DNA from 2 places in the Micromonospora sp. M61 genome. Region 2 is predicted to be linked to the other one. Evidence: riboswitches for the same ligand, from Rfam matches in the RefSeq annotation. Region 2 holds a riboswitch; the other holds the start of a gene.

Region 1 (4,899 bases), on a different contig from region 2:
GGACAAGGTGCGGATGTTCATGGACCCGTGGCCCTGGATGGACTATCTCTCCGGGTTCGACTTCGCCTTCGGCACCCGGATCCACGGCACCATCACGGCGCTGATCTCGGGCATCCCCGGCTATCTGCTGGCGCACGACTCGCGCACCCTGGAGCTGGCCCGATACTTCGACATCCCGCACCGGTTGTTGCGCGATGCGCCGGCCGACGTCGACGCTGCCCAACTCTATGCGGAAGCCGACTACACGGCCCTGAACGAGGGCCACAAGGAGCGCTTCGCACGGATCACCGCGTTCCTCGCCAAGCACGACCTCGGCCTCTCGTTCGCCGACGGAGACAGCGCCACCCGCTTCGACGAGCAGGTCCGCCAGACCGTCTACCCACCTGCGGTCCGGCCGGTCTCCGCCTACTCTCCCGAGGAGTTGCTGACGCGCATCCAGTGGCTGCGGGACGAAACCCGGACGCTCCAGACAGAGGTCAATACCCTCCACGCGCGGTCACTGCGCGTGCGGGTCAAGCAGGCCGTCGCCGGCCGGGTCCGCCGGATGCTCGGAGCCAGGTGACCAGCCACCGCGTCCGCTTCATCCAGCTCACCCGCGTCGGTACGGGTCGAGCAGCGCCAGCACGGCAGCCGGGTCCTCCACGTGTGCGTTGTGGCCGAGACCGGGCAGCGTGACGACCGGTACGCCGTACGCCCTTAGCTGCTCGTCGGTGACCATCGGGTCGTGCTCGCCACGGGCCAGCACCACCGGCACGTCGGTCGCCGCCAGCAACGGGGCCAGGTCTGGCTCGCCGACGCCGAAGGCTGTCGGGTCCATGGCGAGGCGCCACCGGCCGTCGACCTGACGCAACCCGGCGTCCACCACCGGATGATCCGGCGGGACCAGGCCGACCAACCCGGAGACGCGCAGGTAGCGGCGGGCCGCCTCGGTGCGGCTGGCGAACCAGCTCACCGGGCGCGCGGCGAGCTCGGCCGCGCGGGTCAGCTCGTCGGGTGACCAGACCGCCTTGATGCCCAGCCCGACCACCGCTTCCACCGGCATCCCGGCGGCGCGGGCGGCCAACGCCAGGCCGACCACCCCGCCCAGCGAGTGCCCGAGCACGACGATCCGGTCGTCGGCGACCAGGCCGTGGGCGATCCGGCCGGCGAACCCATCAAAGGAGTACGACGGCAGCGGGGCCGACCAGCCGTGACCGGCAAGGTCCGGTGCCAGCCACCGCCCGGGCCAGTGCTGCTTCAGCAGTGGGGCCCAGGGCAGCCAGACGTCCCCGGTCGCCCCCATCCCGTGCAGCAGCAACAGGATCGGCCCACGGCCTGCCCGGCCACCTGATTCATCCACCACGGCCGCAGTCTCCCACGGTTCGCGACCAGGTACGAGGGTCGTCGATGCGGCGCAGGCCTGACCGCTCGGTGAAGACGCCGCGGGCGCCGGCCCCTTGTGGGGGACGGCGCCCGAAGCGGTCAACGTGCCTGGGTCAGGCGGAGTAGCCCCGGCTGGCGATCCAGTTGGCCAGGTCGATCGTGGTGATCCAGTACGACGGGTCGGCCGCGTTGGCCGAGTCGGCGATTCGCACGGTCCGGCCGTTGTCCTTGTAACCCACCACGGCGATGTAGTGCCCGCCGCCGTAGGAGTGCCAGCCGCCGTTGGTGTCGGTGGCGTCACCGACGACGTTGGCGACCACGCCACGGCCGTCGGTGATGGCCTTGACGACGTCAGCTTGGAGCTGGTCCATCTGGGCCGGGCTGGGCGCGCCGGCGAACATCCGGGTCCGGTACGGGGAGCCCTTCACCTCGGCGTTGAGCACCCGGGTGGTGTCCAGGGCCGAGTTGGTGCCCATCTCGGTGGTGCCCAACTCGGCGCCGAGCTCGTTCTGGGTGCGGTCGATTCCGGCGGCGCTGAGAGCGTTGCGGGTGGCAGCCGGGCCGCAGTTGTAGTACGTGTTCTGCGCCTCGTAGTCGTAGTCGAGCACCTTGGTCGCCGGCGGCTTCGGCCGCTCCGGCTTACGGGTCAGGTCCGGGTTGCTGCTGGCCTTGGCTGCGGGCGACGCGGCACTGGTGGCCGGCGCGGGGGCGGCGGTGGTCGGTGCGGTGCTGGCCGAGGGGGACGCATCGCGCGCCTCGCTGCGGGAGGCAGCGGTGTCGCTGCGCATCTCGGCGACAGTGGTCGCGGTGTGCTGGCTGGCCGGGGCGTCGTCGGCGCTGGTGACCAGGGCGCCGCTGGTGGTGGCGATGGCGAGGGCCGCGGCGGAGGCGACAACGATCTGGTACGGACGCTCGGTGGTGAGGCGGCGGAGCTGACGCTTCAGGGTGTGCTTCACGGGGTCCTCCACGGATCGGGGGGAGAGCGGCACACCGGGGCCGGACCGGCATCCGGGCAGGCGCCAGCGCGCGGACGATGGTCCGCGGATGGTGAACCGCTCAGGGGAACGCCCGGCGCGGCCGGGCGGTTAGGCGATGACCCGGGGGGTCAGCTCACCGTCACTGGACGAATGAGCGGGGGCACCGCTACGCCGTGGAGGCGAAGGAACAACCGAGGGGTGGAAAGGTGCTGCACGAGGATGGAACTCCTTCCGACACCGCCTACCGGGTTAGCTGACGGATTCGGGCGGGAAGATCGCCCTACCGCGGGCCGTGGCTCGCGGATTCACCCCGGACTTACTGATGGGTCCCCGGTTCGTAGATCACGATTGAGCGGGTCGGCGCGGCGTCGCCTCTTGCGAACGGTTACCGCACCGGACGGGACGACAGTACTGGCCGGCTCTCACCCTGCCAAGCCGGGTTCACCTGCGTAAACCCCAATCGGCGCGACAATTTCTGCGCGTATTGCCGATGACGTGACTCGATGGGACAAGCGGTTACGGTGACGCCAACGGGCGACAACCGGACAGGTCGCCGATTATGCGGCCACAATCACGGGGACAATCGAGCCAATCGTGCCCGACGCCCGATTCGCCATTGACATGACCGGGCTCACATAACGGATCGGGCTCAACCCGCGCGAGCCGGGCGCCAACGTGCCACGAGGGCGGGACGGAACGCCCGGGTAGCCGCCCGGCGGGCGGGTACCGGGTTCGGCCGCAGCCGGGCCGCTGCCGCGTACGCCTCCTCGGCGAGAGTGCGGGCCGACTCGGCGGCCAGTTCCGCGTCCCGCCAGGCGGCCCGCTCCCGGGTGGCTGCGGCCTGGTAGTCGGCCAGCCTCGCGTCCCGGATCGCCCGGCTCAGCAGCACCTCCTGCTCGACCGGGTGCCGCCGGGGATCCCAACCGTGCCGGTGCCCGAACACGTCGCCGAACTGCGCCATGGTCAGGTCGCCCCGCCAGTGCGCCGCCGCCGCCGCGCGATGCAGGTAGCGCTCCCGGGAGGCGTACTCGGCGGGGGTGCGGGGGGTATGCGGGGTGGGCAGCGCCCCGGCCCCCGCGAAGCGACGCGCCGCCGCGTCCGCCTCGTCGTAACCGCCCCAGGCCCGCTCCATCTCCTCCTGAGCGGTCAGCCAGGAAGCCCGTCGCCGCCGGGCGTTCTGCCCCGCGCCGGCCGCGGCGACGGCCACTTCCTCGGCGTACCGGCGCAGGTCGACGGCCTCGGCCTCAGCCAACTCCCGGGCGGTGGGCGCCGCCGGGGCCGGGTCGTCCGTTGGCCGGTCCCGCTCGGGGCGGGCGGCCAGCACGACGAGTACGCCCAGTGCCAGCAGGAACAGGGCTGACCAGATGGCGGCGGCCTGCGGCACCTCGGTCACGAACTGGTAGAAGACGACGGTCTCCATGGTCGGCACCTCGGGGAGAGAACAATGCGGTGGGAGCCCCACCGGCCACCGGGCCACGGTGGGCCACGGATCGGCGAGGTGCGGGACGGGTGGATCGACAGGGCGCGGCGACGGGACGCTCGTCCCGGTGGATCAGCGCCCGGGTGGAGCCCGGGGCGCCCAGCTCCTCGGACCGTCCACGAGGGGCAGCCGTTCAGACCTGGCCGCGCACACCAGCGGCACTCCGGCCACCACGGCCGGGTGCGAGTCGACTGAGCAGACCGGGAAGGCCTTCTCGGCGGCTCCCTCAGCGACCGCAGGGGCCGCGTGCACGGTCGGCGTCGGCGCGGCGGTCGGCGTTGCCGCGGCGGTCGGCGTTGGCGCGGCGGCCGAGGCCGGGCCTGCGCCAAGCGCCAGGGCCGCGACGACGGCGAGGCTGGTCAGCACCCGTGTCGCCCAGCGCGCCACCCACCACAGGGGACAGGTGAACGCGACCGGAAGCACGCCCCCACGCTACCGTCACGCCGGGCCGGGCGCATCGACCACGGGCGTGTCGGCGTACGCCGCGCCGACCGCGCCGACCGCGCTGACCAGTGCGGACGCCTCAGCGCAAGTCGACGTACGTCGATCGACTGCTGGCCTGCTCGACGTCGCCGACGGCAGCTTCGCCGGCCTGGGCCTGGGTCCCGACGGCATCGGCGGTGCGGTCTTCGCGGCCGTTGACTTCAATACTGGCGGTGCGTTGCTGAGGGACGGCCACCTGGCGGGCCGGGCGGCGTGGAGCGAGCCGGCGCATCATCGGGGTCTCGACGAAGCGGTGCAGCAGCCCGGCGAGGACCAGGTTCACCAGTAGGAAGCCGAGCACCGCGACGGGGCCACGCCAGCCCTGGAAGCCCGTCCCCCAGTCACCGCTCCAGCGCAGCACGCTCGTCATCACCAGCACGTGCACCAGGTAGAAGGCGAAGGAGACCTCGCCGAGCCAGACCACCGGTCGGGACCGCCATGGGGAACGCTTACCTCGGACGTCCGCGTCCGCGGCGGCAGTGATCACCAGCAGATACGCCACCGCGAGCAGCGTGGTCCACAGCTCGGCGCGAATCCATTCTGCCGCTGCCACCCAGGTGGCCAGGAAGATCACGCTGGCTGCGGTCAGCCCCGGGC
Region 2 (4,899 bases):
GCCGCAGGGCACCACGGTGACCCTGCACCTCAAGCCGGTCGACACCGAGGACAACCTGCACGACTACACCGCCGAGTGGACCGTCCGGGAGATCGTCAAGCGATACTCCGACTTCATCGCCTGGCCGATCCGGATGAGCGTCGAGCGGCCCGGCGCCGACGGCGAGGCCGCCACCAGCGAGGTGCAGACCCTCAACTCGATGAAGGCACTCTGGGCTCGACCCCGCGACGAGGTCGACGCCGCCGAGTACAACGAGTTCTACAAGCACGTCAGCCACGACTGGGCCGACCCGCTCGAGGTCGTGCACATGAAGGGCGAGGGCACCTTCGAGTACGAGGCGCTGCTGTTCCTGCCCAGCCACGCCCCGCTCGACCTGTTCTCCCCGCAGGGCCGCCGCGGTGTCCAGCTCTACGTCAAGCGCGTCTTCATCATGGACGACTGCGAGGCGCTGGTCCCGACCTACCTGCGCTTCGTCAAGGGCGTGGTCGACGCGCACGACCTGTCGCTGAACATCTCCCGCGAGATCCTCCAGCAGGACCGGCAGATCCAGATCGTCCGCCGTCGCCTGGTGAAGAAGATCCTCGCCACGGTCAAGGACCTCAAGGCCAACCACGCCGAGAGGTACCGCACCTTCTGGACCGAGTTCGGCGCGGTGGTCAAGGAAGGGCTGATCGACGACACCGACAACCGCGACACCCTGCTGGACCTCCTGTCGGTCGCCTCCACCCACGACCCCGCCGAGCCCACCGACCTGGCCGGCTACGTCTCACGGATGAAGGACGGCCAGAGCGACATCTGGTACGCCACCGGCGAGTCCCGGGCCGCCATCGAGAACTCGCCGCACCTGGAGGCGTTCCGGGCCAAGGGCCACGAGGTGCTGCTGCTCACCGACCAGGTCGACGAGGTGTGGGTCGAGCGGGTCGGCGCGTACGACGGTCGGCCGCTGCGGTCCATCGCCAAGGGCGAGATCGACCTGGACACCGACGAGGAGAAGCAGCAGGCCGAGGCCGAGCGCGAGCAGCAGCGGCAGGAGTTCGCCGCCCTGCTCGACTGGCTGGGCACCACCCTGACCGACAGCGTCCGGGAGGTGCGTCTGTCGTCGCGGCTGACCACCTCGCCGGCCTGCGTCGTCGGCGACGCCCACGACCTCACGCCGACCCTGGAGAAGATGTACCGGGCGATGGGGCACGAGATTCCCCCGACCAAGCGGATCCTGGAGATCAACCCCGGTCACCCGCTGGTGTCCGGGCTGCGCAAGGCCCACGAGCAGGGCAGCGACCAGGCCGCCCTGACCGAGACCGCCGAGCTGCTCTACGGCCTGGCGGTGCTCGCCGAGGGCGGTGAGCTGACCGACCCGGCCCGCTTCACCCGGACGCTCGCCGACCGGCTGGCGCGCACCCTGTAGCTGGCGTACCCCGTCAAGCGGCGGGCTTCCCGGGTCACCGGGTGGCCCGCCGCCAGCGGTGGCCGGCTACCAGCGGTTCCAGTGGGCGAACCCGTCCGCGTCGGCCCGCGGACCGGGCTTGAAATCGGTGCCCAGGGTGTACGCCACCGGCGTGAGCGCCACCTGCACGACGGTGTCGTAGGGGATGCCGAGCAGGTCTGCCATCTCCCTTTCGTAGCTGAGATGGCTCGTGGTCCACGCGGTGCCGAGCCCGCGTTCCCGGGCGGCCAGCATGAAGCTCCAGAGCGCCGGGATGACCGAACCCCAGGCCCCGGCCTGCCCGCGCACGCTGGCCAGCTCGGCGCGGGACTCGACCCGCAGGCAGGGGATGAGCAGCAGCGGCACCTCGTGCAGGTGATCCGCCAGGTGTTGCAGGCTGCCGGCGATCCGGCCCCACTGCTCGGAGGCGAAGTCCATCCGGCTGAAGGCCGGCCCGGTGCCGCCCGACGCGGGTGGCGGTGCCATCAGCCCGAGTCGCCACAGTCGGGCGACGGCGGCCCGGGTCTGCGGATCCTCGACGAAGATGAAGTCCCAGCGTTGCCTGTTGCGGCCGCTGGGGGCCTGAAGCGCGATGCGCAGGCAGTCCTCGATCACGTCGCGGGGGACCGGGCGTCCCAGGTCGAGACGCTTGCGGACGGCGCGGGTCGTGCTCAGGACCTCGTCGGCGGACAGGCCCAGTGTGCGCGGCCCGCTCTGCCCGGCCGGTCTGGTGTCGCTCATGCGGGAACTCCCACTCGTTCGGTCAGGTCGAGGTTGGCGATGACCGCGGGAAGGAGCCCGGGAAAGCGGTCATTGATGTCGTCCGCGCGCAGTTCGTGTCTGCGGAAGCTGCCGTTGGGCGTGACGCGGAGGACGCCGGCTGCCCGCAGCACCTTCAGGTGATGCGACAGCGTGGACATGCTCACCTCGGACAACGCGTCGAACTTCCCGCAGACGACCCCACCGGCCTGCGCCAACTGTCGTACGACACTCAGGCGCACCGGGTCGGCGAGGGCGCCGAGCACGGTGGCGAGGTCGACCGAGGCGAGATCGGGATGATGCAGGGCTCTCATGGACGCCATGCTAGCTTTGATTTCGTGATTTCGAAAATCGTCCAAATGATGAGCGGAGCACGGTCATGCCGGTCGACACAGTGATCTTCAGCGGGGAGGGCCCGCACGCCGATCCCTGGCACCCGTTGTCCGAGACCAGCGCGGCGATCGCCAAGCTCGTCGGCGACGCGGGCCCGGTGGCGATCGTGACCACCGTCGACCAACTCGCGGCCGCACTCGACGGCGCCCGCCTCCTGGTGGTGAACGCCAGCGCCGACCGCACGGCCCCGATCCCGCAGGACGAGGAGTTCGGCCGCGTCCTCGACGCCTTCCTGGCCCGTGGCGGCAGCCTGCTCGCCACGCACAGCGCGACGATCGCGTTTCCCCAGCTCGCGACCTGGCGGTCCACGGTCGGCGCCGCCTGGGACCACGGTCGGACCTTCCACCCGCCGATCGGAACCAGCCTCATCCGACGCACCGACATCGAGCACCCGATCACTACCGGTCTCGTGGACTTCGAGGTGCACGACGAGCGCTACACCGACCTGGAGTTGCTCGACGGCGTCGACGTCGAGACTCTCTACGTCCACGACGAGGGCGGCGACACCCACCCGCTCGTCTGGGCGCGCACGGCCGGGAGCAGCCGGATCGTCTACAACGCACTCGGTCACGACGCCCGGTCGTACGAGTCGCCGGGGCACGTCGAGCTGCTGCGGCGCATCGTGCTCTGGCTCCGTCACCGCATCTGATCCGCAACGGTCCACGGTGGTCACTGCACACTGACCACCCGCCCGCAACCGCTGCGAGTGACGCCCCGCGTACCCCGGTGAAGAACTTCACAGGGGTTGGGCGATAGTCACCGACCGTGCCTAACGTCGGTCGGGTTCGCCACTGCGGACACCACGGCCGGCAACGCCAAATCCTGCCCCCGGTCGGTGGAACCCAGTCACCCGGGCAGGAGCGGGGGACCCAAACGTTCCTCGGTGCACGTCACCTCGGGGTGAAGCCGCCATCGTGCGGCCGGGCTCCTCGGCCCGAACCCGACAGCTCACCTCGCCGGCGTGGAGGAAGTTCACATGACGTCTGTCTACACGCCCCGTCACCGACGGGTCACCACCCGCCGTCTCGCCGTCGGCACCCTGGCCGTCGGTGCGGTCACCGGTGCTGTCGCCCTCTTCGGCCCGGCCGCCCCCGCGCAGGCCGCGGTCAACTGGGACGCGATCGCCAAGTGCGAGTCCGGCGGTAACTGGAAGATCAACACCGGCAACGGCTACTACGGTGGCCTGCAGTTCTCCCAGAGCACCTGGGCCGGCTACGGTGGCAAGAAGTACGCCGCCCGTGCCGACCTGGCCAGCCGCGGCGAGCAGATCGCCATCGCCGAGAAGGTGCTCGACGGGCAGGGCATCGGCGCGTGGCCGACCTGCGGCAAGAAGGGCGGCTCGTCCGGCGGCTCCGCCACGAAGCCGTCGACGAAGTCCACGCAGAAGCCCACCGCGAAGTCCACGGCGAAGCCCACCGAGCAGCAGGAGCGGCCCTCGCGGCGGGAGCAGCCGGCGACCCGCAACCACGAGCGCACCGCGCCGACCACGGGCGGCCAGACGTACCTGGTCAAGCCGGGCGACACCCTGTCGGAGATCGCCGACAGCCACCGGGTGACCGGCGGTTGGCAGGCGCTCTACGAGCACAACCGGCAGCTGATCGGGGCCGACCCGGGCCTGATCTTCCCGGGTCAGCGGCTCAGCCTCTGACGGTCTTCCCGCGTCAGCGGCTCAGCCTCTGACGGATGACACACGAACGCTCGGCCGGGTCACCGGCCGAGCGTTCGTACGTGTGGTGCGATCAGCCCGAGCGCCCGTACCCCGGGGGAAGCCGTCACGCCGCGGAGGCGGATGCCTTCGACCCTCGGTGCGACGCGACCGGGCCGGCGTTCCAGCCCCAGCGGGGCGCCGGTGCGCTGCCCTCCCCGGACCAGCCCGTGCCGCCCTCCTCGTTGTCGCCGCCGTCGGTGGTCATCTCGACCGGGGCGGGTGTGCTGCGGGCCAGTCGCATCGACTGCTCCGCGCCGGCGCGGGCCGCGCACGGCCAGGACTGCCCGGCGCACTGAAGGTTGCGGCACTGACCCTCGTCGTCCGGCTCGTGGGCGCTCAGCACGTCGATCGCCAGTTGCCAGAGCAGCGGGTCGGTTACGTCGTGCGGCCGCTCGGCAGTGCGACTCGGCCGGTTGCTGGTGTCGTCGTCGGACATTGTGGGTCCCCCCTTGTCAGGCTGTACCCCACAAGGGTCACCCGTCAGCCGCCGGTTAAACCGCCGACCTGCTGTGATGTGTCTCCGGTCGCAGCGGTCGCCGGGACGCCGCACGCAGATCGGTCAATCCGGCAGCAGCGGCATCTCGACGCCCGGCTCCCGGCCGAGCAGGACCGCTCG

What was found. A riboswitch is a leader RNA that binds a small molecule or an ion and turns the genes downstream of it on or off. The one in region 2 is predicted to bind cyclic di-AMP.
Region 1: it holds a riboswitch for cyclic di-AMP, as region 2 does, so the genes downstream of both, KBX34_RS11680 (C39 family peptidase) here and KBX34_RS27495 (transglycosylase family protein) in region 2, are expected to answer to the same signal.

Annotation. Positions count from the first base shown of each region.
Region 1 is NZ_JAGPYA010000016.1:277-5,175, forward strand. Features, by position in the region: partial or broken gene KBX34_RS11670 (polysaccharide pyruvyl transferase family protein) at 1-562, shown strand, start outside; gene KBX34_RS11675 (alpha/beta fold hydrolase) at 590-1,342, opposite strand; gene KBX34_RS11680 (C39 family peptidase) at 1,476-2,330, opposite strand; cyclic di-AMP (ydaO/yuaA leader) riboswitch at 2,563-2,704, opposite strand; gene KBX34_RS11685 (hypothetical protein) at 2,989-3,759, opposite strand; gene KBX34_RS11690 (hypothetical protein) at 3,892-4,242, opposite strand; gene KBX34_RS11695 (acyltransferase) at 4,343-4,899, opposite strand, start outside.
Region 2 is NZ_JAGPYA010000063.1:30,414-35,312, forward strand. Features, by position in the region: gene htpG (molecular chaperone HtpG) at 1-1,405, shown strand, start outside; gene KBX34_RS27480 (nitroreductase family protein) at 1,472-2,164, opposite strand; gene KBX34_RS27485 (helix-turn-helix transcriptional regulator) at 2,161-2,496, opposite strand; gene KBX34_RS27490 (ThuA domain-containing protein) at 2,562-3,224, shown strand; cyclic di-AMP (ydaO/yuaA leader) riboswitch at 3,379-3,551, shown strand; gene KBX34_RS27495 (transglycosylase family protein) at 3,552-4,223, shown strand; gene KBX34_RS27500 (hypothetical protein) at 4,348-4,719, opposite strand; gene dinB (DNA polymerase IV) at 4,843-4,899, opposite strand, start outside.